2 regions of the Anaerofustis butyriciformans genome follow, and region 1 is predicted to be linked to the other one. Evidence: predicted binding sites of a transcription regulator. Region 1 holds the regulator's gene; the other holds the start of a gene.

The links. The regulator HrcA, encoded in region 1, represses chaperone genes, less so after heat shock. The targets are predictions, from matches to a motif close to TGTTAGCACTCNNNNNNNNNGAGTGCTAACA.
Region 2: a site for HrcA is predicted at 4,438-4,468, ahead of groES (co-chaperone GroES). Genes of this name have one in related genera too.

Annotation. Positions count from the first base shown of each region.
Region 1 covers NZ_JAYFFH010000003.1:126,991-142,585, forward strand. Annotated here, with positions in the region: gene V2W16_RS05950 (Cof-type HAD-IIB family hydrolase) at 1-453, shown strand, start outside; gene V2W16_RS05955 (Cof-type HAD-IIB family hydrolase) at 505-1,302, shown strand; gene V2W16_RS05960 (HAD-IIB family hydrolase) at 1,306-2,097, shown strand; gene V2W16_RS05965 (HAD family hydrolase) at 2,100-2,903, shown strand; gene V2W16_RS05970 (HAD-IIB family hydrolase) at 2,978-3,790, shown strand; gene V2W16_RS05975 (SdpI family protein) at 3,815-4,450, opposite strand; gene V2W16_RS05980 (autorepressor SdpR family transcription factor) at 4,431-4,715, opposite strand; gene V2W16_RS05985 (GNAT family N-acetyltransferase) at 4,806-5,414, opposite strand; gene V2W16_RS05990 (putative ABC transporter permease) at 5,489-6,001, opposite strand; gene V2W16_RS05995 (N-acetylmuramoyl-L-alanine amidase family protein) at 6,118-6,720, shown strand; gene V2W16_RS06000 (hypothetical protein) at 6,765-7,193, shown strand; gene V2W16_RS06005 (M23 family metallopeptidase) at 7,251-7,862, shown strand; gene trxA (thioredoxin) at 7,934-8,269, opposite strand; gene V2W16_RS06015 (hypothetical protein) at 8,382-8,522, shown strand; gene V2W16_RS06020 (hypothetical protein) at 8,703-8,852, shown strand; gene V2W16_RS06025 (Crp/Fnr family transcriptional regulator) at 8,880-9,557, shown strand; gene V2W16_RS06030 (SDR family NAD(P)-dependent oxidoreductase) at 9,589-10,350, shown strand; gene hrcA (heat-inducible transcriptional repressor HrcA) at 10,547-11,587, shown strand; gene grpE (nucleotide exchange factor GrpE) at 11,597-12,220, shown strand; gene dnaK (molecular chaperone DnaK) at 12,246-14,093, shown strand; gene dnaJ (molecular chaperone DnaJ) at 14,166-15,305, shown strand; gene V2W16_RS06055 (FtsX-like permease family protein) at 15,386-15,595, opposite strand, start outside.
Region 2 covers NZ_JAYFFH010000004.1:52,903-68,497, forward strand. Annotated here, with positions in the region: gene nadA (quinolinate synthase NadA) at 1-457, opposite strand, end outside; gene V2W16_RS06660 (putative manganese transporter) at 648-1,505, shown strand; gene V2W16_RS06665 (metallophosphoesterase) at 1,617-2,321, opposite strand; gene groL (chaperonin GroEL) at 2,453-4,066, opposite strand; gene groES (co-chaperone GroES) at 4,103-4,387, opposite strand; gene alr (alanine racemase) at 4,589-5,716, opposite strand; gene tsaD (tRNA (adenosine(37)-N6)-threonylcarbamoyltransferase complex transferase subunit TsaD) at 5,991-6,995, opposite strand; gene V2W16_RS06690 (bactofilin family protein) at 6,988-8,388, opposite strand; gene rimI (ribosomal protein S18-alanine N-acetyltransferase) at 8,404-8,847, opposite strand; gene tsaB (tRNA (adenosine(37)-N6)-threonylcarbamoyltransferase complex dimerization subunit type 1 TsaB) at 8,850-9,560, opposite strand; gene tsaE (tRNA (adenosine(37)-N6)-threonylcarbamoyltransferase complex ATPase subunit type 1 TsaE) at 9,553-10,020, opposite strand; gene V2W16_RS06710 (pyruvate carboxylase) at 10,145-13,570, opposite strand; gene V2W16_RS06715 (glutamate-5-semialdehyde dehydrogenase) at 13,737-14,990, opposite strand; gene proB (glutamate 5-kinase) at 14,996-15,595, opposite strand, start outside.

The DNA.
Region 1 (15,595 bases):
GAAACAAGTGAAGAATTTGTACACAGATGTAGAGAGTTAAATCAAGGAACACTCATTGATTTTATTGAAGCTGATGTAAGAGATTTAAAAAACGTATATAAAATAAGTTCTTCTTACAGAAATGTTGATGATATTTTTCTTCATAGAGAAGTTGAAAGATTAAACCGTCAAATAAGAGCAGATATATCAGGAGAATATTTTATAGATTTATCTCCAAGAGGTATTTCAAAATGGACAGGTGCAATAAGGCTTGCAAAGGAAATGGGAATATCTACAAAAGAGATAATAGCAGTTGGAGATCAGGAAAATGATATGCAGATTGTTGCAAATGTAGGGCTTGGTGTTGCAATGAAAAATGCTGTGGACAGCTTGAAAAAAGTGGCAGATGTTGTTCTTCCTTATACCAATGATGAAGACGGAGTTGCTTATTTAATAGAAAAATATATGCTTTAAATTAGTTAATGAATAATAATTGGTATTTGTTTAAATGATAGGGAGGATTTTATGAAATATAAACTTATTGTAATGGATGTTGATAATACACTTTTATGTACAGATAAAAGTGTATCAAAAAAGAATCTTGAAGCCATAAAAAAGTGTATGGATAAAGGTGTAATGGTTTCTCTTGCAAGTGGAAGACCTGCACTTGATGTTTTATATTACGCAAAACAAATCGGTATAGAAGATAATTATCATGTTTCCGATAACGGCGCAGGAATTTTTAAAGGCAATGATAGAAAAATAATAAAGGAATTTAACAGAAATTTTTATCTTGATTTAATAGATAAACTTAAATCTAAAAATATAGAATGTGGAGTTTTCTCCAGTGAAAACTTTGATTTTGTTTATGAAGAGGGAGATGAAGTAATCGCAAAAGGAATAAAAATATACTTCCCTGTTACAAAATCAAGGATAGGTAATATTAAAGATATAAAAGGAGTATACAAAGTAAGTGCATATTTTCATGATGATGAAGAATATGAATTTGTAAAAAGCCTCGAAAAAGAAGGAGAAATGGAAGGTGTTGTGCCTGATCCTAACTTTTTTGATATGATGCCTTATAATGTTACAAAAATAGAAGGAACAAAAGCAATAGCAGAAAAACTTGGCATTTCTATGGATGAAGTTATAGTAATGGGAGACCAGGGTAACGATTATACAAATGTAAAATATGCAGGTCTTGGAGTTGCTGTGGCAAATGCAACAGATGATTTAAAAGAGGTTGCAGATGTAGTTTTAGAACAAAGTTGTGATGAAGATGCTGTGGCTTATGTAATAGATAAATATATTTTAGGAGAATAGACATTGAAGTACGAATTGCTTATTACAGATCTTGACGATACACTATTAAAAGATGACGGAACAATTTCTAAAAAGAATAAAGATGCACTTAGAAAACTTATAAACAGTGGCGGTAAAGTTGCTCTTGCCAGTGGGAGAGCAGAACCGACAATGGAAAATGTTATAAAAATGGTAGGGCTTAGTGATCAAAAACATCTTGCTCATAATGGACTTAGTGTTTTTAATTTAGACGGGTACAGAAAAGTGTACAATTTTATTCCCAAAGATGAAGTTAAAAGGATTTTAGATTTATTAAAGGTAAATAATATAGAATCAAATGTACTTAGTTTAGATGGAATATTTCATAATCACAGTAATAAACTTGTTGATGTTATGGATAAGTATGAACACGGATATCCTGTAATTGATGTTGATTATACACCTTATGATATAGAAAATATATTCTTAATGTATGGTCTTATTAATAATGAAGAACAAAGGAAGATGATGCGTTCATGGGGGAATGATGTTATAGAAACGGGAGAGGGAAATGGTTTTGTAATATTCTTTGTAAGGGGAGAAGGTAAGTTTCAAGGGGCAAAAAGACTTGCAAAAGAGTTTGGGATTGATGAAGAAAAAATAGTATGTGTGGGAGACGGGGGAAATGACCTTCAAATGCTTAGAGATGCGCCTCTTGGAATAGCAGTTAAAAATGCAGTAGACGAAGCAAAAGAAGCTGCAAAAGTAGTTATTGATAAAACAAATGAAGAAGATGCAATAAGTTATGTAATAGAAAAATACTTTTTAGGAGAATAAAAATGATTAAATTATTTGCTGTGGATTTAGATGATACTTTACTTAGAGATGGTAATATAATTTCAAAAGAAGACAAACAGGCTATAAGAGATTTAGAGGAAAGCGGAGTTAAGGTTGTTATTGCTTCGGGAAGAAGTGAACCTACTCTTAAAGATGTAGTATTAGAACTTGGACTTGAAAAAAATAAACATGTAGGAGTAAATGGTGCATTAGTTCTCGATTTAAATGGAAAAAATGAATTTTCTAAATACATTGACAGGGATACATATGTAAACCTTATAGAAAGATTAAGAAGCGAAAACAGAGAATTTTTCTGTTACTGCGATGGGGGGCTTATGTATGAACATGTGGATAAACTTAGACCTCAAGTTGAGTATTTCCATTCTGCAAAGGCTCTTATTAAAGGGGATGTTATGAGTATACCTCAGTGTCCTAGAGTAAATACATATTATGGTGATGAAAAAGAGCTTGCATATGTAAGAAGTATATGTCCAGAAGGTTTGTATTCAACTGCAAATAGCGGTATTTTGGATTATATGCCAATAGGATTAAATAAATTTTCAGGTTTAGAGCTTGTATTAAAGGAATATGGAATAGATAAAAATGATGTTACATGTATAGGGGATCAAGAAAGTGATCTTGATATGTTCAATAACTGTGGATATTCTTTTGCAGTAAGTAATTGTGATGATTTTGCAAGAGAAGCTGCTGATATAGTTCTTCCAAGAAGTCATAACGAAAATGGTGTTGCATATGCAATTTATAAATATTTATTAAAAGACGAAGATAAATTATCAAAAATTTAAGTAGAAAAAAATAAATAAATTCGGTATAATAGCCATGGCTTAATGTTATGGCTATTAATTTTGTGGAGGAAAGTATGATAAAATTATTTGCAGTAGATATGGATGATACTTTTTTGGATAAGAATGATCATATGTCCAAAGAAAACATACAGGCAGTAAGAGATCTTGTAGATGCTGGAGTAAAGGTAATTATAAATTCAGGCAGAACAGAAGTATTAATGAGAGAACATATTCATGATTTAGGACTTGAAGATTTTAAACACGTTGCAGTAAACGGAGCTTTAATTCTTGATGTTAAAGGAGAAAATGAGCTTATCTCATATTTTAATAAAGAAGATTATGATAATTTTATAAAAATTTTAAGAAAGGAAAACAGAGGATTTTTCTGTTTCCATAAAGATGGAATTATGTATGAAAATGCAGATGAAAAGCTTATGAACCACATAAAAAGATTCCATACTTTAAAAATGGCTTGTGAGGGAGATACTCTTTCTCTTGAAAAATGCTGCAGAGTTGCGGTTGTAAGAAACAATGAAGAGGATGTTCCTTATTTAAGAAGCCTTGCACCTAAAGGAGTTTATACAACTGCAAGACCTTTTGGTTCTTGTGTAAGTTATATGCCGGACGGACTTAACAAAGCAAACGGCTTAAAAGTCTTAATGGATGAATATGGAATAACTAGTGAAGAAGTTGCAAGTATTGGAGATCAAGAAGTAGATACATATATGTTTGATATATCAAAATATGCATTTGCAGTAAAAAACAGTGATGAAAAAACAAAACAGAGAGCAAATATAGTGTTGCCTAGAACAAATAATGAAAATGCATTTGCTTATGCTGTTTATAAGTATATTTTAAAAGATGAAAATAAACTTAAATTAGTTTAAAAAAGAACGCATATGCGTTCTTTTTTATATTCCTTTTTTATATAAAATAAATGAGTATGCAATTGGTACTATTACCATTACGGCAACACTAGTTAAGAAAATAGCTTGAGGTAATCTGAAGAATGCCGATGCAATTTGAATTATTCCCGCTATAACCCATATGAAGCCAGATAGCCTATGAGTTTTATTCCAGTTTACTTTACTGTTTAATGTCCATGGTAGTTTTACTCCCATTGTGTAATTTTGTTTGCATTTTGGAAGGTAGTTTCCGATAATGATAAACACCAGGCCCATTAATGCGAGAACAAAAGTTGATGTATTTATATTTTCATAAAGAGCAGATAATATAGATATGAAACAAAATAGTATTGTTAGTATCGGTATTATCCATTTACTTAATGTAAATATAACTTTTGAAGCATTTTTTCTTTTTGGGTCATTATTTATAAATACATTTACCAGTAAGTTTAAAGCAGCATAAATGAAAGGCATTACAAAGATAAATATTTCTTTTGATACATATCCGTCGGGATTTCCTGATGCGTCAAAATGTATTGGCAGACTTCCAGGAAGTTTGTCATATACAAAAAGACATAAAATTGTAGGTATAAAACAACATATTGTTGAAAGGATTATTTCTTTATTTATTTTTATTTTCATCTTTTCCTCCGCTGAACTGAGATAACCACAACATTAATTCTTCAAATACAGATGTGTTTATATCGTAGTAAATAAAGTTTTTATATTTTGTTTCGAATATTAAATCCGCTTGTTTTAATTTTGATAAATGATAGGATACCGTTGCTGCAGTCATATCGAATTTTGAAGCAATTTCTCCTGCCGACATTCTGCCGTCTTTAAGCATTACAAGAATATCTCTTCTAACCGGATCAGACAGTGCCTTTAGTGTATTTGCAAAACTCACTTTGTTATCTCCTTTCTTTTATTTAGATATTTTTCTAAATAGATATTATATCTTTCCTATAAAAAAGTCAAGAACTATTTAGAAAATTTTCTAAATAGTTCTCTTGTTTAAAATATTATTGTATTTTTGTATTATTTTATCTTTTTCTTTATTGTCTAATTCATTTATAGGTGTAATAGCTTTAGGATGTTTTTCAAATTTGCCAATTTCTAAGCTATACCATGCTGTGTCATACCAGTTATTATCTTTATAACCGCTTTTTTCAAAAAATCCTATTTCTTTAAATCCTAATTTTTCATGGAATTTATTACTTCCCAGTGTTTTATGTACGGTTATACAGGCATATACTATTTTAAAGTTTTGTTTTTTTAGTATTTCTATTAATGCCATGTATAAATTTTTTCCTATGCCTTTTTTATTATATCCCTCTTTTATATATATAGACAGTTCTACCGTGTAGTCATACGCTTTTCTTCCTTTGTATTCACTTGCATAAGCATACCCTATAATTTGATTATTTTCTTCACATACCAAATAAGGATATTTACTTGTTATTTTTCTTATTCTTTCTTCAAATTCCTTAATACTTGGTACGTCATATTCAAAAGTAATGGGAGTATTTAATATATAAGGTTCGTATATTTTAAGAATGTCTTTTGTATCTTCTATTGTAACTTGTCTTATGTTTAATTTGTCCATTTATAATACCTTCTTAGTTTATAATAATTATCTATTTTAAATTAAATAAATAATATAGTCAATTTTAAATTAACTTAATTTGAATGTTTAATGTTATATAGACTTAATATCAAATCAATTGTAGTAAAAAATAAGAGAGTAAATACAGAGTATGTTATGGCTCTTTGTGATAAAGTCTCTTTTACAATATCCAGTAAAATTGGATGAAGAAAGTTAAGCAGAAAAAGCCCAAAAACTCCAAATACTACAAAACCAAGAGCACAGACTCTGCCGTCTAAGTTAAATAGGTTATTTGAATAATCCCAGTATTTTTTATTAAATTTTTTTTCTAAAATGTAAGAGCTAATATATTCTACGGTGCATGAAAAAAATCCAACAAGAAAAAATAATGGAAGAGTATCTATATGGAAATTATAAAAAACAAAAATAAGAAGGATACATCCAAGTCCGTAAATTGGCCTTAAAGGACCGTAAAGAAATCCCCTTGAGTTAATTGGGACTTTGTTTTTTAAATTAATTAATGTTTCATAAATATATCCAAGAAAACTATATATAAATATAAAAAGAATGGTTGTAAAGAAATTCATAAAAATACCTTTTATTTTTTATAATGTGTAAAATTAAATAAAAAATACGAAAAAGAATAAACAAAAAGAAATTTTTTTCATAGTATATTTTGAAGGATATTATTATGGAGGTAAATATGGTAGATGTATATATTTCTCCGTCAGTGCAACATTTTAATTTAGGTTATGACGGGTTTGGAAGCGAAGAAGAAAGGATGAACGAGATTGCGGATATTGTTGAATACGAACTTAATAGGCATGGGCTTGTAACGGCGAGGAATTCTCCTAATATGACTCTTGCACAAGTTGTTGAGGATTCAAACAGCATTAAACCGAGGGTTCATGTTGCAATACATTCTAATGCTTCAAATGGAGAAACCAGAGGTGCTGAAATCTATGCTCACAGGTTTGGCGGTGAAGGTGAAAAACTTGCAAGGGATATTTATCCTTATCTTGAAATGTTAACACCAACGGACGATTTTGGTGTGAAAGAGGGGTATTCTACTTTTAACGGAAAAGGAATGTATGAACTTAGAAAAACAGTATCTCCTGCGGTTCTTATGGAAGTAGCTTTTCACGATAATCCAGAAGACAGCGATTTTATCATAAATAACATATATGAATACGGGGTTGCAATTGCAAAAGGTATACTTGATTATTTTAATATACCTTATGTTGAAGACAGTAAAGAAAATATTGATTTTTTAAAAAATAAATATAACGGAAAATATTATGAATAAAAAGTGCTTTCTTTTTTAATAATAAAATAAAAAAGGAAGTTAGCATGGATAACAGTATTAGATTATTGGAATTTATTTATAAAAATGCAAAAATGGGTTCAACATCTATTGAAGACTTAATAGATGTTAACGAAGATTTAAGATTTAGAGACGAACTTGTTCATGAGAAAGAAACTTATGATGCTTTTGTTAAAAAAGTAATAAAAGTAATGAATGATATGGGCAAGGAAGTAAAAGATTTATCTTATTTTTCAGAACTTCAAAGTTATTTAATGATAAAAATGGAAACAATAAAGGACAAATCTGTTGAACATCTTGCCGGAATGATGATGCAAGGCAGTACAATGGGTATAGTTCAAATAACAAAGAAAATAAGAGATTATAAAGACAGCGACAAAAGAGTTGTTGATCTTGCAAAAGAACTTCTTGAAATAGAAGAGCAGAATTTTTATGAACTAAAAAAGTATTTATAAAACAGGCTATGCCTGTTTTTTTAGTATAATTAAATTTTTATTTCATATATTTAATTGATGAAAAGAAAATTAAGCATTAAAAGAAAATTTTATAAAAAAGTATTATATTTTATTTTAAATTTATTTTTTACTTTTATTATTTTATATCCTGTATTAAATGATATTGATACAATATTTTATTTGTTTAATAAAAATTATATTATAAGTAAAAATGAAGCAAAACTTATAGAATATAAGGCAGAAAAATCTGATTTTATTAAACCTGTGGAGGGAGTTATTACAAGCGAATTTTCTTATAGAGTTCATCCAATAACAGGTAAAAAAACAAAACATAACGGTATTGATATTGGAGCAAAGTGGCATGATGACATAAAGGCAACAGCAGATGGAGAAGTTGTTGAAGTGGGGTGTGATAAAGAAGGGTATGGAAATTACATAAAAATAAAACATGAGTATGATATATATTCTTTTTATGCTCATCTATCAAAAATAAGTGTAAAAAAAGGGCAGAAAGTAAAGCAGGGAGATGTGATAGGAAAAGAAGGCGGAGATCCAGAGAAAGATAAAAACCCCGGTTCGTCTACGGGGCACCATCTGCATTTTGAAATAAGGACATCTTCAGATGTTAAAGATTGTATTAATCCTCTTATATTTGTTGATTATGAATAAAAAAAGAGCTTATGCTCTTTTTTTTTACAAACAATTTTATTTTTTAGGGGAATATATATATTATTTTTTTATTATTTTAATGAGTTAATTAGTTCTACTAATTCATTTTTTGAAAGTCTGCCTTGAGATCTTTCTACTTGTTTTCCATTTTTGTAAATTAATAATGTAGGAATTGACATTACTCTATTTTTCATTGCAAGCATTCTTTCTTCATCAACGTTTACCTTGCATATTTTTACATCATCCATTTCTTCGCTTACTTCATCAATTATAGGTGAAAAAGCTTGGCAAGGTCCGCACCATGGAGCCCAGAAATCTACTACTACCAATTTGTCATCATTAATTTCACTTTTAAATGTTTTATTTGTTAAATTCATTACACTCATTTTATTTACCTCTTTTCTTATCTTTGATTATATTATAAATAAATAAAAATATAATACAGTGACTAAGTCACATAGAGATGAAATTTATAAATTTATTGACATAATAATGTTTTATAAAATAAAATAATAATAATTGGCAAAGAAAGATATGAAAAGATTATTAGTAACACTTTTAACTTTATTTTTAATATTAAATGTAGGTGTTGTATATATTTTGCAAATGAAAATCAAAATAGAGATGAAAAAGATTCTGTTGTTACTTCAAATGGAATAGCGCTGAGAATGTAGATTTTTATATCTACATAATAAATGTAAACAACTTACTCTTACAAAAGATATTGATTATGTTATTAAAAAAGAGATAACAGATAAAAGTATAGATTTTTATATAACTTTTAAAGGAAATTATGAAGGTGTAGTAAAGAAGAGTGTTAATATAAAAGATAGTGAAAATATGGAAGTCGAAGATGTAAATAATAATAAAAATAAAGACAAAAATCAACCTGTAAACAGTATAGATACTTCAGACAAAGAGAATATTATGTTTTGGGGTATGATGCTTATAGTTTGCTCTTCATTTATCATTTTTTTACTAAAAAATTAAAAGAACAAAAATAAAAAGGGAAAGAAAATGGAAACAAATAATATAGAAGAAACTCTTTCTGATTTAATTCCCGTATGGGACAAAATGGAAGAAAAACATAAAAATCTTATTTTAAATAATATTGAATATAAAACATTTAAACAAAATGATGCTGTTCATGACAATGATGTAAGCTGTCTTGGTTTGGTACTTATAAAAAAAGGTAAGCTTAGAGCATATATGGTTTCTGAGAGTGGAAGAGAAATAAGCCTTTATTATCTAAATGATATGGATATTTGTTTAATGTCTGCATCTTGTGTCATGAAAGATATCTCAATTGATGTGTTTATAGATGCGATGGAAGAAAGCGAAGTCATAATAATTCCTACAATTATATATAATAGGATTTCAAAAGAGTCTTTAGTTTTCTCAAATTATATAAATGAAATAATGGCTTCAAGATTTTCTGATGTGATGTGGCTTTTAGAACAAGTTATGTTTAAGAAGTTTGACCAAAGGCTTGCTGAGTTTGTTCTTTACCATATGAACGATGATAAAAAACTAAATATGACTCATGAACAAATTGCAAATCACCTAGGAAGTGCCAGGGAAGTTGTAAGCAGAATGCTTAAACATTTTGTTTCTTGTGGGTACATAAAGTTATATAGAGGTGGTATTGAGGTAGTTGATGAAAAAGGTCTTTACGGTATTAGTGAGGGAAATTAATAATAATATATAAATATATAGGAGAAAAGATATGTTGCAAATTGATTTAACAGGAAAAAAAGCTTTCATTACAGGAGGAAGCAGAGGCGTTGGAAAAGCTATTTGTCTTACATTAGCAGATTGTGGAGCAGATGTAGCTTTTACTTATCTTTCAAGAGATGAAGCAGCAATGGAGGTAGTAAGAGAAATAGAGGATATGGGAAGAAAAGCTTTATGCTATAAATGTGATGTTGGTAATTTTGAGCAGATGAAAGAAGTTCTATCGGATGTTAAAAATAAGTTTAGTAAACTTGATATTATTATAAATAATGCGGGTGGCTCTAAGGTATTTGAAATTGATGAGCTTACCCCTGAATATCTTGACAGTGTATTAAAATCAAACTTATACGGTTCTTTTTATTCTATAATGGCAGGCGGTTTGGATTTATTAAAAGAAGCCGGTGGAGGAAGTATAATAAATATAGGTTCTTCTGCAATGTATTCAGGTATGGGCGGAGGTCCTCAGTATTCTTCTGCTAAGGCAGGGCTTATGGGACTTACGAGATATATGGCTGTTCAATATGGCAGTGAAAATATAAGATGTAATACTCTTGCAATTTCTCTTATAAAAACAGAACAGTTAAATAAGTTTGATGAAGAAATGACAAAGAAAAAAATCGCTACTGTTCCTGTTGGAAGACTTGGTACTCCTGAAGATGTAGCTTATATGGCAGCATTCTTATCAAGTGATATGGCAACTTATGTAAGCGGCGAAATTATCCTTATGGATGGTGCAAGAACATATGCAAAATAAAACTCCTTATGGGAGTTTTTTTGTTTTTATAAATGAATTATATAAGTTTTAAATAAATCATTTTGTAATATTAAAATTTCATTAAAAATAGAAAATAAATTTAAATAATCTATTGACAAAGTATAGTCGTGGTGGTATATTTATGACAGTGTTAGCACTCATGTTTAAAGAGTGCTAATAAGAAGGAGAAAGGAAAATGAACTGGGAAGATAGAAAGTTTATTATTTTAAATGCAATAATACATGATTATATTAAAACAGCAGAACCTGTTGGTTCAAGAACTCTTGAAAAAAAATATAAGCTTGGTGTATCTTCTGCAACTATCAGAAATGAAATGTCCGATTTGGAAGATATGGGCTTATTAATAAAACCTCATACTTCTGCGGGTAGAATTCCTTCTACTACGGCATATAGATTATATGTCGATAACTTTATGAAGAAAAATGCTTTAGATGAAAAAATAAGAGATGTTGTTAAAGCTGAGTATGAAAATTATATGTTTGAACTTAATAAAACAATAGAACAAACACTTAATATTCTTACTAAAATGACGAATTATACTTCTCTTGTTATGGCTCCAAGACTTTCATCTTTAAATGTAAAAGACGTAAAACTTGTTTACATTGAAGAAAAAAGAGTCATGATTATCGTCGTAACAAAAGAAGGTCTTATCAAAAATGCAGAGATAAGGTTAAAAGACAGCGTTACTTTAGAGCAGCTAGAAAAAATAAATAATTTCCTTATTTCAATAATAAGAAACAGACCTGCAAATGAAGTAATTGAACTTCTAGGTAAAGCAATTGACGGTTTAAGTGAAGATGAAAACAGAATTTTATCGGAAATAATGCCTGTATTTAGAAGTTTAGTTGAAAAGGCGCATTCTTCAAAGATTTATTCTAAAGGAGTAAGCAAAATATTAAACTATCCGGAATTCGAGAATTTGGAAAAAGCTAAACACTTTATTGATTCGGTAAACAGTAAAGATAAATTGGAAAATGCAATATTATCTGCTGTTGATGATGATAAAGATATTCATATAGTTATAGGTAATGAAAACAAAGTTGAGGACTTTAGTGATTGTTCGATTATAACTGCCGATTATAAATTAAACGGCAAAACAATAGGAACAATCGGTGTTATTGGTCCTACAAGGATGAATTACGATTATGCTATTTCAACACTTGATGTTTTAAGTGATGAACTGACAAAGCATATTTCAAAAATATTTGAAAAGTGAGGTAGCTAAATGGATAATGGTAATATTAAAGATATAAATGAGCTTAGAAAAGAAAAAGAAGAAAAAGAAAAACAAAAAAATATGAAAGATGAAGAAAAAGAAGTGAAGAAAGAAGAAAACAAAGAACAGATAAAAGAAGAAAAAGTAAATGAAACAATAGAGGAAAAAGAAGAAGTTAAAGAAGAAAAGAAAGAAGAGAGCTTTGAAGAAAAATATAATAAATTAAATGAGAGCTATCTTAGAATTTTAGCCGATTTTGATAATTATAAGAAAAGAGCAGCAAAAGATAGAGAAGCAATGATTATTTATTCAACATCTAAATTCGCAGAAGGCTTATTTCCTATAATTGACAACTTCAAAAGAGCTCTTGAAAGTGAGGAGGATAAAGAAAGCGGTTTTTATGCAGGTGTTAACATGATATTCACTCAATTAAGTGAACTGTTAAAAAGTGAAGGAATTGAAACAATCGAAGCTATTGATACCGCATTTGATCCAAACAAACACAATGCGGTAGCAGTTGACAAGGTTGAAGATAAAGAAGATAATATTGTTCTTGAAGTTTTTCAAGACGGATATGTTTATAAAGAAAAAGTCTTAAGACCGGCTATGGTCAAAGTTAATAAGTTAAAATAGATTTTATAAAAAGGAGAGATTTAAAATGAGTAAAGAAAAAATTATAGGTATCGATTTAGGTACAACAAATTCATGTGTAGCAGTATTAGAAGGTGGGGAAGCTGTTGTTATAGCTAATGCAGAAGGCGCAAGAACTACTCCATCAGTAGTAGCATTTACAAATGACGGAGAAAGATTAATTGGTCAAGTAGCTAAAAACCAAGCAGTTACAAACCCAGAAAAAACAGTTGCTTCAATTAAAAGACATATGGGAAGCGATTATAAAGTTGATATTGATGGTAAAAAATATACACCACAAGAAATTTCAGCTTTTGTATTACAAAAATTGAAAAAAGATGCTGAAAGTTATTTAGGACAAACTGTTTCTAAAGCAGTTATTACAGTTCCTGCTTACTTTACAGATGCTCAAAGACAAGCAACAAAAGACGCTGGTAAAATCGCAGGTCTTGAAGTTTTAAGAATTATCAACGAACCAACAGCAGCAGCTCTTGCTTATGGTCTTGATAAAGAAGAAAATCAAACAGTTATGATTTTCGACCTTGGTGGTGGTACATTCGATGTATCTATCTTGGAACTTGCTGATGGCGTATTTGAAGTTAAAGCAACAAACGGTAATAACCACTTAGGTGGGGATGACTTTGATAATAAAATCATTGAATATCTAATTTCTGAATTTAAAAAAGCTAACGGTATTGATTTAAGCGGCGATAAAATGGCAATGCAAAGACTTAAAGAAAGTGCTGAAAAAGCTAAGATTGAACTTTCAAGTAAAACAACAGCTCAAATCAATATTCCATTCATTACAATGGACGCAGCTGGCCCTAAACATTTAGACGTAACTTTAACAAGAGCTAAATTTGATGAACTTACAGCAGACCTTGTTGAAGCAACAATGGAACCTGTAAGAAAAGCAATCGCTGACTCTGGTTTATCAGCAAGCGATATTCATAAAGTAGTACTTGTTGGTGGTTCAACAAGAATTCCAGCAGTTCAAGAAGCTGTTAAGAGAATCACAGGAAAAGAAGCTGATAAAGGTATCAACCCTGATGAATGTGTAGCAATCGGTGCTGCTATTCAAGGTGGTGTACTTGCAGGGGATGTTCAAGACGTATTACTTCTTGATGTAACTCCATTATCACTTGGTATTGAAACTCTTGGTGGAGTATTCACTAAATTAATCGACAGAAACACAACTATTCCAACAAAGAAAAGCCAAGTATTCTCAACAGCTGCAGATGGTCAAACAGCAGTAGATATTCATGTTCTTCAAGGGGAGAGAGGAATGGCTGCCGATAATAAAACATTAGGTAGATTCCAACTTACAGGAATTCCTGCAGCTCCAAGAGGAGTGCCACAAATCGAAGTAACATTTGATATTGATGCTAATGGTATCGTTAATGTTACAGCAAAAGATTTAGGTACAGGAAAAGAACAAAACGTTGTAATCCAATCTTCTTCTAACATGTCTAAAGAAGAAATTGATAAAGCTGTAAAAGAAGCTGAACAATATGCTAACGAAGATAAAGCAAAAGAAGAAGAAATTAATACAAGAAATAATGCTGATGCAGCAGTTTACAATGCTGAAAAGACATTAAAAGATCTTGGCGATAAAGTGACAGATACAGAAAAAGCTCCTGTTGAAGATGCAATTAAAGACTTAAAAGAAAAATTAGAAGGTTCTGATACAGAAGCAATTAAAAAAGCAACAGAAAAATTAAGTGAAGCTTTATATCCAATAGCAGAAAAATTATATGCTGATCAAGCTAACCAACAAAACGCAGGTGCAAATGCTCAAGGTGCAAGCGATGCTGGAAAACAAGATGATAATGTTGTTGATGCAGATTATGAAGTAGTAGATGATGACGATAAATAATTAAAACAACTTCACCCTGCTAAGTAAATACTTTGCAGGGTGCTTTTCAAATTTAAAAGGGAGTAGATGATAATGGCAAAAAGGGATTATTACGAGGTTTTGGGCGTAGATAAAAGTGCCAGCGAAGCTGATATAAAGAAAGCATATAGAAAACTTGCTATGAAATATCATCCTGACAGAAATCCTGGTGATAAAGAAGCAGAAGAAAAGTTTAAAGAAATAAACGAAGCTTATGAAGTTTTATCTGATGCTGATAAAAAAGCCAAATACGATCAATTCGGTCATGCTGCTTTTGATCCAAACATGGGCGGTGGAGCCGGTTTCGGCGGTGCCGGATTTGGTGGATTTGAAGATATGTTTGGTGATATCTTCGGTTCAATGTTTGGCGGCGGATTTTCTTCAGGTGCAAATAGACAAAATGCTCGTCAAAAAGGTAGAGATTTAAGAGTTAATCTTTCAATATCTTTTAATGACGCAATTTTTGGATGTAAAAAAGAAATTAAATTAAAAAGAACAGAAACTTGTGAAACCTGTGCAGGCAGGGGGGCTGTAAATGATGCTGACATTAAAACATGTGAAACTTGTCATGGTACAGGTCAAGTAAGAGTAACTCAACAAAGCTTGTTTGGAACTGTTCAAACAGTAAAAACTTGTAGTGAATGTAATGGTACAGGTAAGAAAATTATTAAACCTTGTCCTACATGTTCCGGTAGCGGTACTGTAAGAAAAGAAAGAGTTATTTCAATTAGAATTCCTGCAGGTGTTGATACCGGAAGCGTTCTTCCTTTAAGAGGAGAAGGTGAAGCTGGTAAAAACGGAGGTCCTAACGGAGATGTATATATTTACATAACTGTAAAACCTCATCAAATATTTACAAGAGACGGTAGCGATATTTATTGCAAAATACCGATAACTTTTGTTCAAGCAGCTTTAGGGGATCATATAATGGTGCCTACGGTTGATGGACAGGTTAAACTTAAAATTCCTGAAGGAACACAATCAGGTCAAGTATTTAAACTTAAAAATAAAGGTATTCAAAATGCCAACGGTTTTGGCAAAGGTAACCAATATGTTGAAATAAAAGTTGAAGTTCCTAAGAACTTAACAGAAAAACAAAAATCTAAGTTAAGAGAATTCGGGGAACTTTCAAGTGATAAAAACAATGAACAAAATAAAAGTTTCTGGGATAAGGTAAAAGATAACTTTAAATAAAAAGACTTCTTATGAAGTCTTTTTTTTGCTTTATGTTATTTGGATGTTATAAAAAAGAGAAGTTTTAAACTTCTCTTTTTTTATTCTACGCTTTTTAGTGATTCTACCATGTTAATTTTTTTCAGTGTTCTGTTTAAGAAAATATTTACTATTACCGCAAATACAATCGTAAGAACTACGCCATATATATAACTTGATATTAAAATATCATTATAAAATTGTACGAAGTCAACAGCAACTGTGTTCATAAGGTATTTATGGAAGAATTTTCCTATTAAGCATCCTACTAT
Region 2 (15,595 bases), on a different contig from region 1:
TTCCTAGATTTTCATCAGGTATAAAGAAAATATTTTTATTTGGCAAGCTTTCAACAATTTTTAATGCATTTGAAGATGTTACGCATACATCAGAGTGTGATTTTAATTTTGCACTTGAGTTTACATAACATACAACTGCCAAATCATCGTATTCCTTTTTCATTTGTTCTATTTTTTCTACACTTGCCATATGTGCCATTGGACAATCTGCACTTTCATCAGGCATTAAAACCTTTTTATTTGGATTAAGTATCTTTGCACTCTCTCCCATAAAAGATACTCCGCAGAATACTATTACATCTTCTTTTATTTTTGTTGCCACTTTTGCAAGATAAAATGAATCTCCAACATAATCTGCTATTTTTTGTATTTCATCATCCACATAATAATGCGCCAATATAACTGCATTTTTTTCTTTTTTTAATTTCTCGATTTTACTAATAACTGTATCTCCCATTTTATACTCCTTAATTGACTTGTCACATATTATAGCACTAAACTTTACATATGACAAGACAGTTGTAAATAATATTAAAAATACTTTATTACTATTAGAAAAAAACAATTTTTATTATATAATTATGGTAGACTTTTTATGTTAATATATGTTACCATAAACTAACATAATACAATTTAAGGAGAGTTACATGCTATTACATTCTTTGGAACATGCTTTTACCGACAGCATTAAAATATTTCCGTTCTTACTTATTACATATATAATACTTGAATTTATTGAACATAAAACAGAAGATAAGTTTAATAAGATAATTGAAAAAGCTGGTATATTCGGTCCAATTGTAGGGGCTGTGCTTGGAGCAATACCACAATGCGGGTTTTCAACCGCTGCATCAAATTTTTATGCAGGAAGAATAATTTCTCTTGGTACCTTAATTGCAATCTTTTTATCAACATCAGATGAAATGCTTCCTATAATGATTGCAAGTGCTGCTCCTATTTCTTTAATACTTAAGATAATTTTTTCAAAAGTAGTAATCGGAATATTTTTTGGGTTAATAATAGATATATTACTTAGAAAATCAGACATAGATCATAAAGTTAATATGGGACACAGTGATAACCATATGCATGATGATTGCAAAGAAGAAGAAAGTTTTTTGTTTTCTGCAATTAAACACACTATAAATATTTTTATTTTCATATTTATATTTACATTTGTACTAAATATTTTTATTGAATTTATTGGAGAAGAAAATCTTTCAAACATTATTTTAAATAAACCTATAATAGGTTCATTAATTGCCGGTATTGTAGGACTTATACCTAACTGTGCAGGTTCAGTAATAATAACAAATTTATATTTAAGTGGAGGACTCGGCTTTGGAGCCATGATGTCAGGATTACTTGTAAGTGCAGGAGTTGGTCTTTTGGTTTTATTTAAGGTTAACAAGGACAGAAAAGAAAACATTAAAATTCTTATTCTTCTCTATCTAATAGGTTCACTTTGTGGAATAATAATTGATTTATTTTCAAACTTTATATAAAAAAAAGGTATATCAAATTGATATACCTTTTTATTTTTATAGTGTAAATATAAATTTCTGTGTTATTGCAACTTCAGTAAAAAACAAAAGAAAGAGCTAAAAGAATATATATTAATCGCTGTAGAATTCTTCTTGTGTTTCTATGCAATATGCCGCCAACTTTCCTCCATATACACAACCGCAATCTATTGCAATATGTCCATTTTGCTTATATATATGAGGTTTGCTGTCATCATTAATTAACATAGTCGGAGTATGTCCACTTATAAAAAAAGTATTTTTATCTTCAAGATATCTTTTTGAATAGTCACTTCTTCCTTCTATATAATCAAATATTTCATATTCACCGATTTCTTTATCTTTATCAAAATTTTCAAGTCCGGCATGAGTAAGAATATAATGTTTATTGTCATGATATATTTCTTCATATAAACTTGCATTTTCTATATAATCAGCCAATGCTATCTTTTCTTCTTTACTCATCTTTTTAAATTCATTCATTGTTATTTTCCCGCCGCTTTCGCTCCATGCAAAATATAAATCAATATCGGCAGAAGATAAATTTTTCTTATCTTTATCTTTTAAATCATTGTCAAATTTTTTTATCATTTCATAAAAAAGAAAATCATGATTTCCTAGAAGATAAACAACATTTTTCCTATTCATTATATCTTTAAATACATCCATTGGTTTTGGTCCTCTGTCCACTACATCACCTAAAATATATAATATATCTTTGTCTTTCAAGTTTATTTTATTAATTAAATCCATGTACTCATCATAACAACCATGTATATCACTTATTATATATCTCATAAAAACCCTCTGATTTTATTTTATATAGTAATTTTATCATAAAATATAAATTTATAATGTTTTATAATATTAATTTTTTTTAATAAAAAAACACCCTTAATAAAGGGTGTTTTAATTTCGCTTCACTTAAATTACATCATTGGAGGTGTCATTTGAGGAGCGTTGTCTTCTGATTTAATATCAGCAACACTAGCTTCTGTTGTAAGGAACATAGCACTTACACTTGCAGCATTTTGCATCGCTGATCTTGTTACTTTAGTTGGGTCTACGATACCTGCTTCAACCATGTCTTTGTATTCAAAGTTAAATGCATCGAAACCTTTACCTTTTTCTTCATTTAATAATTTATCAACTACTACGCTACCTTCAACACCGGCATTGTAAGCAATTTGTCTAAGTGGAGCTTCAACAGCTTTTCTGATAATTGCAGCACCTGTTTTTTCATCTCCTTCTAGAGAGTTTACAAGTTCGTCTAATGCTGGAATTGTAGAAATCATTGCGCTACCACCACCAGGAACGATACCTTCTTCTACAGCTGCTCTTGTAGCATTAAGAGCATCTTCGATTCTGTATTTCTTTTCTTTCATTTCTGTTTCTGTTGCAGCACCTACTTGAATTACTGCTACACCGCCAGAAAGTTTAGCAAGTCTTTCTTGTAATTTTTCTTTGTCATATTCTGAAGTTGTTTCAGGAATTTGAGCTTTAATTTGATTTCTTCTGTCTTCGATTTTTTCTGGATCACCATGACCTTCAACGATGATTGTGTTTTCTTTGTCAACTCTGATTTGTGTTGCTCTACCAAGCATATCAAGAGTTGTAGATTTAAGATCCATACCTAAATCATCACTTATTACTGTACCACCTGTTAAAATTGCTAAATCGTCAAGCATAGCTTTTCTTCTATCACCAAATCCAGGAGCTTTTACTGCTACACAGTTAATTACGCCTCTAAGTTTATTTACAATTAATGTAGAAAGAGCTTCGCCTTCGATATCATCAGCAATGATAAGTAAGTTACCTGCAGCTTGTTGTAATTCTGTTAATAAAGGTAAGATTTCTTGCATATTAGTGATTTTTTTATCTGTTAATAAGATGTATGGTTTGTCATATACACATTCCATTTTTTCTACATCTGTTGCCATGTATGCTGATAAATAACCTCTGTCAAATTGCATACCTTCTGTGAATTCAAGTTCAACTTTCATTGACTTTCCTTCTTCGATTGTAATAACACCGTCATTACCAACTTTTTCCATAGCTTCTGAAATAAGTTCACCTACTGTTTCATCAGCTGAAGAAATAGCTGCTACTTGAGCAATAGCTTTTTTACCTTCAACAGGTTTAGAAATTTTCTTAAGTTCTTCAACGAATTTATCTACTGCTTTTTCGATACCTTTTTTAAGTACCATTGGGTTTGCTCCTGCTGCAACGTTTTTAAGACCCTCGTTAATGATTGATTGTGCAAGAACAGTTGCTGTTGTTGTACCATCTCCTGCTGCATCATTTGTGTTTGTTGCAACTTCTTTTACAAGTTGTGCACCCATGTTTTCAAAGTTATCTTCAAGTTCAATTTCTCTTGCAATTGTTACACCATCATTTGTAATGATTGGAGAACCAAAGCTTTTACCAAGAACAACATTTCTTCCTCTTGGTCCTAATGTTACTTTAACTGTATCAGCTAATTTATCAACTCCGGCTTTTAAACCTTCTCTTGCTTCAATTCCGTATTTAATTTCTTTTGCCATTTTATATCACCTTTCCTTATCTACTAATTATTAAAATTATTTAACAATAGCTAAAATATCGTTTTGTCTTAAAATAAGATATTCTTCGCCTTCTAATTTTACTTCTGAGCCTGCATATTTTGAATAAATAACAGTATCGCCTTCTTTTACATCTAAAGCAACTTTTTTACCATCTACGATTTCACCTGTACCAACAGCGATTACTTCACCCATAACAGGTTTTTCTTTTGCTGTATCAGGTAAAATGATACCTGTTGCTGTTTTATTTTCTTCTTCTTTTACTTTTATTACGACTTTGTCGCCAAGTGGCTGTAATTTCATGATTAACTCACGCCTCCTAAAATATATTTTATATTAGTTATAATCAATCTCGTTAGCACTCCTCTTTCCTGAGTGCTAATAGTATTTTAGCACACTTATATATATTGTCAATAGTATTTATGAAAAAAATTAATTATCTTTTAAAATTTTTCTCTAATTTCATGTTAAAGATAATTATGTTAAATAAAAAGAACCGAGAAATTAAAATTCTCTCGGCTCTGAATTTAAAATATATTCTCTTTTTACTCTTTTGTTTATACAACATAAAAGCTCATAAGGAATTGTTTCACATATTTTAGCTAAATCTGAAACGCTTATATTTTCTCCGAATATTTCAACGCTATCTCCTATGTTTATGTCTGCATCCATAGGAATTTCAAGCATTGTCATATCCATACAAACATTTCCTATTACATTACATTCATATTTGCCATTAACAAGAACCTTTCCTTTATTGGAAAGCTTTCTGTTATATCCGTCTGCATACCCTACACACATTACGGCAACTCTTGTTTTTTTATCAGCTGTAAAAGTTCTTCCATAACCTATGGTTTCTCCTTTTTCCACTGTAAAAATATTGCTTATGCTTGTGTGGAAAGACATAACAGGTTTATATGGATTAACCTCGGGTTTAATCTCTGAAGGATAAATTCCATAAAGAACAATACCAGCTCTTACACCATCAAGATAATATTCATCTAAATCTGTTATTGCGGCAGAATTTGCTATGTGTTTTATCTTTATGTCAAAACCGTATTCTTTAGCTTTATTTATTGCATATTCAAATATTTCATATTGCATTTTGCTATAAGTTTTATCAACTTCGTCACTTGTTGCAAAATGAGAAAAAATTCCTTCAAATTCAAGATTTTTAAGCTCCTTTAAAGCGGCAAAAGCACTGTCAATTTCATGTTTTTTAAATCCAAGTCTGTTCATACCTGTATTAATTTTAATATGTACTCTTGCTTTTGTATTGTTTTTTAAAGCTTCTTCATTTAATTTCTTTGCAAAATCAATATTGTATATTGCAGGAATAATATTATTTTCTAAAATTTTATTAATCTTTCTATCCGGAACATAACCAAGGATTAATATATCACTGTCAATACCATATTCTCTTAGACACATAGCTTCATACACACTGGAAACAGCAAATAAATCAGCTCCTTCTTCCATTAGAACTTTTGCACATATTTCTGCACCGTGTCCGTATGCATCAGCTTTAATTACAGGTATTACTTTTTTATCTCCAACTTTATTTTTTATTACTCTGTAATTATTAATTAAATTATCTAAATTTATCTTTACACCCGTTTGAAATCTTTCCATTTTCAAATTACTCCATAATATTCATTTTTTGATAAAATTTTACAAAATATAATGAATTTGTTATCTTTTCTACAAATTTATACACATATCAACAGACTTATCCACAGTTTTCCACAATTATTCACATTTAAAAGTACTTATTTTAAGGGATTTTGTCTATTTTATACACATGAATTATCAACAATTTTATTATATTTTACATTGATGATGTTTAAAAATCCACAAAAAATGTTGATAATTTTTATTACATTTTTATTAACTTATTAATTGTATATTACAATTTTAAGTCAGGATTTGCATTTAAAATCAGACTGTCTTTTTTGTTATTTATATAATTAAAATATCCACTACATCCAATCATTGCAGCATTGTCCGTACAATAAACTTTATCAGGAATAAATAATTTTATCCCCTCTTCTTCACAACGTTTTTTTAGTTCATTTCTTAGCATATCGTTACAAAGAACACCTCCACCGACACAAAGAGTCTTCATGTTTTCTTTTTTCAGTGCTAACATTGTTTTATTTACTATTGTATCTACAACACATCTGTTAAAACTTGCACAAACATTATCTATGTTAATCTCTTCGTTTTTCATTTTCTTACTATTTAAATAGTTAAGCACAGCACTCTTTAGCCCACTAAAACTAAAATCAAGATTATCCTTACCCATCATAACAATAGGAAAATCAATGCTGTGTTCATCCCCTTCTTTTGCATGCTTATCTATTTGAACTCCTCCCGGATAAGAAAGTCCAAGACTTCTTGCGACCTTATCAAATGCTTCTCCTGCAGCATCATCTTTAGTAGAACCAAGAAGTTCAAAATCAGTATAGCTATTAACCTTTGTTATATTTGTATGTCCTCCGCTTGCCGTTAAACATACAAAAGGAGGTTTTGCTCCCATAAGAAAACTTGCGCTTATATGCCCTGCCATATGGTTTACACCAACTAAGTCTTTATTTAAACTAAAAGCAAGAGCTTTTGCATAAGATAAACCTATAAGTAAAGCTCCAACAAGCCCTGGTCCTGTGGTAACGCTTATAAAATCAATATCATCAAAAGTTACATCTGCATCTGATAGTGCTTTATCTACAACACTTGAAATCTTCATTAAATGATTTCTAGATGCAATTTCCGGAACAACCCCTCCGTAAACTTTATGAATATCAATTTGTGTATGAATTACGTTTGACCTAACTTTTATACCGTCTTCAACAACTGCAACACTTGTTTCGTCACAGGAAGTTTCAATCGCTAAAGTTAAAATACTACTCATCTTCTTTATCCTCTTTTTTATTTATATCTTCAGTTTCTTCTTGTTTTTCATTATCATCATTTTCTTTTAGAGTTTCTTCTCTTTTTCTCATTGCTTCTTCAAATTTTCTGCTTTTCATTTGTTCAAATTTTTGTTTTGTTCTGATTATATCTTCTCTGCTGTCATTAATACTCATTAGTGTTATATATTCTGTTTTTTCCCTTTTCATTTGGAAACGCAAATATAGTGAAACAAGCATTACAATGCTTCCTATTCCTATTAAATTAAATACAAATATAATAAGTGAACTTAATATACCTATAGACAAAAATTCCAATGCAAGCAGAATAAATACACCAGTAAGCATTTTACTAGATAATTTTTGACCTTTTACAAAAAGTCCGCCAATAACAAGAGCAGTTGGAATAGTTGCAATATAAGTTAAGTTAAAATATAAACTTAACAAATGAAGCGCAACAGGAATGCCGACAACTGTCATTATCAATATAAACATAAGAGGAGTTATTACAAGCATTGTAAGAGCTCCCATGCTTAAACATTTTAAAATATTTCTTCTTGCAAATATCTCTACTTTTAAAGCACTTATAGGGAATAATTTTATAAGAATTAAGCCTATGATTAAAATTGTTATCTTGCTTAAATTATTATAATATCCAAGAAAATCTGCAAACACACTGCTATCAGAAGTCGTAATGCTTTGAGGAATATTAAGACCTAAATCTTTTTTTTCTACTCCTCCTTTTATCTTGCTTTCTTTTGTCTTAACTATAGGATTTTCACTTTCATATATAAGTTTACCTTCTATCTCAGCTTCTTTTCCTATTACAAGTTCATTACATCCAACCTTAACATCACCATTTATTTTACTGTTAATTGTTACGCTATCCCCGACAATAAAAACATCTCCGTTAACAGTTCCTTTTAAAAGAACATCATCCACAAATACATTTACATCTTCTTTTATAGATGTTTTTTCGTTTGTAATTAATTTATCTCCATATACAATTAAATCACCGTTTATTGTAGCATTATTTAGATATAAATTATTATAAAAACCTATTAAATCTTTATTGATTGTACCTGTAGAATTAAATTCAGGTGAAAATGATATAACACTTCCATCAATGTATCCCTTATTTTCCATATTGCTTGTAAGTGCTATTACATTGCCGTTTATCTTTCCTTCATTTACTATATTTGTATAAACTCCCATAAAAATGGATTTATCATATGTATCTTTTTTATTTAATGAAAAAAAGGTTCCTGTTGTATTTGTTTTTATTTCTTCTGCCTCATCAGTTTTTGATGCAGCAAGAATAAATGAAGGCACCATACAAAGCACCAATATAATTAATATAAAAATATTTATCTTATTCTTAAATTTTTTTGTCATTATATCTCCCCAAAATTATTCTTCAAATCGCCACATTATATAAGCATCTTCATGATTATCCGCATAATAATTTTTTCTTTTTCCGTAAATTTTAAATCCAACACTTTCATATAAATTTATTGCAGGATCATTAGACTCCCTAACTTCCAAAGTCATTTCTTTAATACCTTTTTTTAATGCGTGCTTTATAAGGATAAGCAAAAGGTCCTTCCCATACCCTTTTCCTCTTCTATTTTCCTTTATGCCCATTGTCGTAATATGCCCTTGCCCGACAATATCCTGATAACCTCCAAAAGCTATAAGCTCATCTTTATCATAAAAAACTATATAATAACTTTTATAGTTTATTAGCTCTGAAAAAATAGAATTATCAGACCATGGATTTGCAAAACATCCTTTTTCAAATTCAATTATATCTTCAATATCGGTAATCACCGCTTCTCTTACCAAAATACTCATATTTACACTCTTTTATTCTTTTCTAATCTTTGTTCTTCAGCTGCAGAAGGTCTTATATAATTCGGCAAGAAATTGTCATAACGGTAAATATTCTTATTTTCCTTTAAATGTTCTTTTGCTACTATCGCAACCCCGCTTGCCTTTGGAAGATAATTATAAGTAGTGGCAAATATAGCTTTATCTTTAAGTTTTTCCTTAATTTTATCTTTATATTTTAGTATTCCGTCTCCAGCAAATAAAACCCTATCAAATTCTTCTGCCTTTGAAATAACCTCTTCAATATTTTTTATTCCATCTTCATATTGAGCTGATAATTTAGAATCTTTTTCAATAAACATATTAAAATAAGTATCATTTCTTTGTGCATCAAAAATAACAAAAATAACCTCATTTAGTCCTTTTACATTGTTTGCACAAGCTTCCAAAGAAGAAACAGAAATAATAGGCTTATTTTTTGTTTGAGAAAATGCCTTAACTGTAGCTGCCGCTATTCTAAGTCCCGTAAAAGACCCAGGACCATTGCCTACAGCAAAATAATCAATATCATCAATAGTAAGTCTTACGTCTTCAAGAAGATGTTTTATCATAGGAAGAAGTTTTTCAGAATGTTTAAGTTTATACGCAGTATATTCTTCTCCAAGTATTCTATCATCTTCCCAAACGGCAACGCTTGCCGCAACCGTTGAAGTATCTATTGCAAGTATTCTACACATACATTTCCTCCAATTTATATATAATATCTTTAGACTCTTCATCTAAAGCTTTTATATTTATATTTCTTTCATTAAAATCATTTGTTGATTTTTCTATATTTACAATAATACCGCTGTTATCAAGTTCATCCATTATCATGTCTGCCCACTCAATTATCATTTTATTTTTTTTATAAATATCATAAAATCCTATATAATCAAGTTCGCTTATATCTTCAATTCTATAAGCATCCATATGATAAAGAACATTATTTACATCTTTATATTCGTTTATTATGGTATAAGTTGGAGAAGAAAATTCTGATATTAATCCAAGACTATTAGCAATACCTTTACTAAGCTGAGTTTTACCGCTTGCCATTTCTCCAATCAAATAAACAGTCGTATTATCCTTTAAAAGTTTCCCTATATTTTCTCCAAGTTTCGTAGTTTCAATATCATTTTTTGTTACTAAATTCATAAACTTTTCCTATTCTATTTTAAACTTAAAGTATATTATATCAAAAAATAATATATTAATAAATATATAACGTATATTTCATAAATAAAAAAGAAGCGGTTAACCGCTTCTTTAAATTGATATTTTATTCAAATTCTATTAATAATTGACCGGCTTTTACATTGTCAAGTTCTTGAACCAATACGTCTTTTATTACTCCGTCACATGGAGCAACAACTTCAGTTTCCATCTTCATTGCTTCAACAACACATACAGATTGGTTTTTCTTAACTTCTTCACCGATTCCAACATTTACTTTAATTACAGAACCAGGAATTGGAGAACCTATGTGTTTTTCATTTTTAGGATCAGCCATTTCAATTATTTTATCAGTTGTTTGATTAACCACAAAGTTTGGATCATTTACATATAAAACTCTTCTGAAGCCGTCAACTTCATAAACCATTCTTTTTGTTCCGTCAGGATGAGTATTACCGATTCTTACAAGTTTAATTACATGGCTCTTACCTTCTCCAAAGAATATTTCTGTTTCTTCGCCTAGTGCTAGCCCTGTAAAGAAAGCATCTGAAGGCATATAAGTTAAATCACCATAATCTTCTTTGAATTTTAGATAATCTTTATAAACTTTCTTATAAAGCGCTGCAGAAAGAACTTGTTTTTCATTTAATTCCATACCGAATTCTTCTCTAAATTCTTCTCTTATCTTATCGAAGTCTTCATCAGGAAGAAGTTCACCTGGACGTTTTGTAATATATTCTGCACCTTTAAGAACAACTTCTCTTAATTTTTCATCAAAGCCCCATTCAGGTTGACCAATCATTCCTTTAAAGAAATCTACAACACTGTCTGGGAATGCTAAGTCTTTTCCTTTTTCATAGATATTTTCTTTATCTAAATCATTTTGTAGCATAAAGATTGCAAAGTCACCTACAACTTTTGATGTTGGAGTTACTTTGATTATATCACCAAGAAGTTCATTTGCTTGTTTATATTTTTCAAGAACATCTGTAAATCTATGTCCAAGTCCGAAACTTTCAACTTGAGATTTAAGGTTACTGTATTGTCCTCCGGGAACTTCATATTTATAAATTTGAGTTGTTCCTGTTTTTAAGCCTGATTCAAATCCTGTATAGTATTTTCTTGCTTTTTCATAGTAGTCACTTACGATTTGAATTTCATCTAAATTAATATTACTTTGTCTTGGAGTATATTCAAGACCTGCAACTATTGCTTCAAGAGAAGGTTGTGATGTAGTTCCACTCATTGAAGAAAGAGCACCTTCTACAATATCTACTCCTGCGGCACTTGCCATTAACATACTTGAAACACCGTTTCCTGCTGTATCATGAGTATGGAAATGAATTGGAATATTTACTTCATCTTTTAATGCTTTCGCAAGTTTCATTGCTGCAGCAGGTTTTAATAAGCCTGACATATCCTTAATTGCAAGAATATGCGCACCCATTGCTTCAACTTCTTTTGCTTTTTTAATGTAGTAATCCAATGTATATTTAGTTTTATTTTTATCTAATATATCCCCAGAATAACAAATCGCAACTTCTGCAACTTTTCCAAGTTTTAATACTTCTTCAACAGAAGGTTTAATTTGATCTAACCAGTTAAGAGCATCAAACACTCTAAATACATCAACACCGCTTTTTGCACTTTGTTTGATAAATTCTTTAATTACATTATCAGGGTAGTTTTTATATCCTACGGCGTTTGAACCTCTAAGAAGCATTTGGAATAAGATATTTGGTATCATTTCTCTTAATAGTTCCAATCTTGCCCATGGAGATTCTTTTAAGAAACGATAAGATGTATCAAATGTTGCTCCACCCCATACTTCAAGAGCATAAACATCTTTTTCATAGCGGCTTACGCTTTCTGCTATTTTCAAGAAATCAACGGTTCTCATTCTTGTTGCAAATAAAGATTGTTGCGCATCACGCATAGTTGTATCCATGAATAAAAGTTGTTTTTGATCTTTTATCCATTTTACAAGTCCGTCAGGACCTTGTTCATCAAGAATTTGTTTTGTTCCTCTAAGAGCAGGCATGTCTTTAAATCTAGGAACTTCTATTTTTGGTATAATTTCTTTATTTTGATTATCATGTTTTAATGTTGTTTCAGATAAATATGTAAGAACTTTTGCAAGTTGATCATCAAATTTTTCGATATTGAAAAGTTCAGGATGATCTTCAATAAAGTTTGTATTACATATTCCTTTTTTAAAGTCAGGATGTTTTAAAACATTGATAAGGAAGTCTTTGTTTGTTGAAACACCTTCGATTTCGTGTTCCTTTAAAGTTCTTATCATTTTCTTTCTTGCTTTGTCAAAGTCTCTTGCATATGTTGTTGTTTTAACAAGAAGACTGTCAAAGTAAGGTGTTATTTCAGAACCGGCAAAACCATTACCACCGTCAAGTCTTACCCCTGGACCTGCACCTGTTTTGTATATTGTGATTTTACCTGTATCAGGCATAAAGTTATTTAATACATTTTCTGTTGTAACCCTACATTCAATTGCCGCACCACTCATTTTTATATCATCTTGAGATTGAATGTTTATTTCTTCATCTGTAAGTTTATATCCTTCGGCAATTAAAATTTGAGCTTGAACCAAGTCTACGTTTGTTACAAGTTCTGTAACAGTATGTTCAACTTGGATTCTTGGGTTAACTTCCATAAAGTAATGTTTTTCATTTTCATCAACCAAGAATTCAACTGTACCTGCATTTGTATATCCAACGTGTTTTGCAAGGTTTACTGATTCTTCACAAATTGCTCTTCTTGTCTCTTCACTGATTGATTGTGAAGGTGAAAATTCAATAATTTTTTGATGTCTTCTTTGAATAGAACAATCCCTTTCAAAAAGATGAACGATATGACCGTATTCATCGGCTAAGATTTGAGCTTCAACATGTCTTGGAGAACGAACATATTTTTCAATAAAAACTTCTCCATTGTTAAAAGCTTTTTTTGCTTCTCTTACGGCAGATTCAAATTGACCTTTTAAATCTTCTTCCCTTTCACAAACTCTCATACCTCTTCCACCGCCGCCGGCACTGGCTTTTATTATAACAGGGTATCCGATTTTTGCACTAATGTCTTTTGCTTCTTCAACCGTATCTACTTTTATACCATCAAGAACACTAACTCCGGCTTCTATCGCTGCATTTTTGGCATTAACTTTATTTCCAAGAAGTTCGATAACTTTTGAATTTGGACCGATAAATTTAATACCGGCCTTTTCACATTCTGCCGCAAATTCAGGATTTTCTGATAAAAACCCATATCCTGGATGTATTGCATCAATATTTTTAGCCTTTGCAAGTTCAATTATTGCTTCTATGTTTAAATAGGCGTCCGTTGGTGAATTGGTACCTTTAATTAGATAAGCCTCATCTGCTTTACTTCTAAAAAGTGATAATTTGTCTTCTTCGCAGTAAATACAAATAGCTTTCATTCCAAGTTCTTGTACCGCTCTTATGATTCTAATTGCAATTTCACCACGGTTTGCGATTAAAACTCTTTTAAAATTTTTCATCATGCCCTCCTCTTTCCATATATTCTAAATATTATACTAAATTTTCTTAATTTTTAAAAGACTTTTTATACCATTATTATAAAAAAATATATATTTATTAATTTTTTGTAATATTTATGCATAAATTATCTAAATTATATAAAAAAAGCAGCTTAAAGCTGCTCTTTTATTTTCTAATTTGTCCATTACCGGTAATAATATACTTAATTGTTGTAAGTTCATTTAGTCCCATAGGACCTCTTGGAAGAGTTCTTTGTGTTGCTATTCCAATTTCACTTCCAAAGCCAAACTCTTCTCCGTCAGTGAATCTTGTAGACACATTTACATAAACACAAGCACTGTCTATTTTTGATGTGAACATATTCATTCTTGAAATATCATTTGTAACTATACATTCTGAATGTTTTGTAGAATATTTATTTATATGATTTATTGCTTCTTCAATACTTTCAACAACTTTTACAGCAATGATATAATCATTGTATTCTGTTTTATAATCATCTTCAGTTGCTTTTTTAACAGCCTTGCTTCCAAGGATTTTTATTGTCTTTTCATCTCCCCTGAATTCTACATTATGTTCTTTTAATCTATTATATATCAAAGGAAGAACTTCTCCTGCTTTCTTTTCATGAACAAGTAATGTTTCAAGAGCATTGCATACACTTGGGCGTTGCGTTTTCCCGTTATCTGTTAAGTTCACAGCCATTTCATTATCGGCAAACTCATCTATATATATATGACAGTTTCCTGCTCCTGTTTCAATAAAAGGAACTGTTGCAATGTCTTTTATTGATTTTATAAGTCCTGCACTTCCTCTTGGAATTAAAACATCTATATAATCTGTTAATTTCGCCATTTGTGAAACATATTTTCTGTCCGTATCTGTAACAAGCTGTATAATGTCATGATTAAGCCCTGCTTTTCTTATTGCTCCTCTCATAATTTCCACAAGCTTTGTATTTGTGTTTATAGCTTCTTTGCCACCTCTTAAAATACAAGCATTACCCGATTTTAAGCATAAACATCCGGCATCAACCGTAACATTAGGACGAGACTCAAAAATAATTCCAACTACTCCATAAGGAACTCTCTTTATTACGATTTCCATCCCATTAGGTCTTTTTGAGCCTCCCGAAACTATTCCCACAGGGTCGCTTAAATTTATAACTTTATCAATAGAGCCTGCAATTGCTTTTATTCTGTCTTCGTTAAGCATAAGTCTATCCACCATAGACTCCTTTATTCCGTTGATTTTCGCAGCAGAAATATCTTCTGTATTAGCTTTTATTATTTCTTTCATGTGAAGAATAAGTTCTTCTTTAATGCTTCTTAAAGCCTCGTTCTTTTTATCAGTATTCAAATCCATAAGACTTCTGCTTGCAATTTTTGCTTTCTTTCCCAAGCTTGCCATATTAAACATTACAATCACCTCACCTTAAATAATGTTCCTTTATTTTCACCATCGAATAAACTGTATAAATCATCTGGATTTTTAGATGAAAGAATAACCATATCAAAATTATTTTCAAAAGCAATTTGCCCTGCTTTTATCTTTGTAATCATTCCTCCTGTACCAAGGTTATTTACAGCCCCACCACAGCAATCTATAATCTCATCAGTTATTTCTTCAACAACTTCAATTCGTTTTGCATTTTTATTTTTCTTTGGGTTATCAGTATAAAGCCCATCAATATCCGTAAGAATAACAAGAAGATCTGCTCCTATTATTGAACTTACAACGGCAGATAAAGTATCATTATCACCAAATTCCAACTCTTCTGTACTTACAGTATCATTTTCGTTTACTATTGGAATTACATTATATTTTAGAAGCTGTTCAAAAGTATTATATATATTTGAAATATCAGCATTTTCACCAACAACGTCATTTGTCAAAAGAACCTGCGCTACATTGTGGTTATATTCACCAAACAACTTATCATAAAGATACATCAATTCACATTGTCCGATTGCCGCAAGCGCCTGTCTTTTTGATATTGTTTTGGGCTTTTTATCAAGACCAAG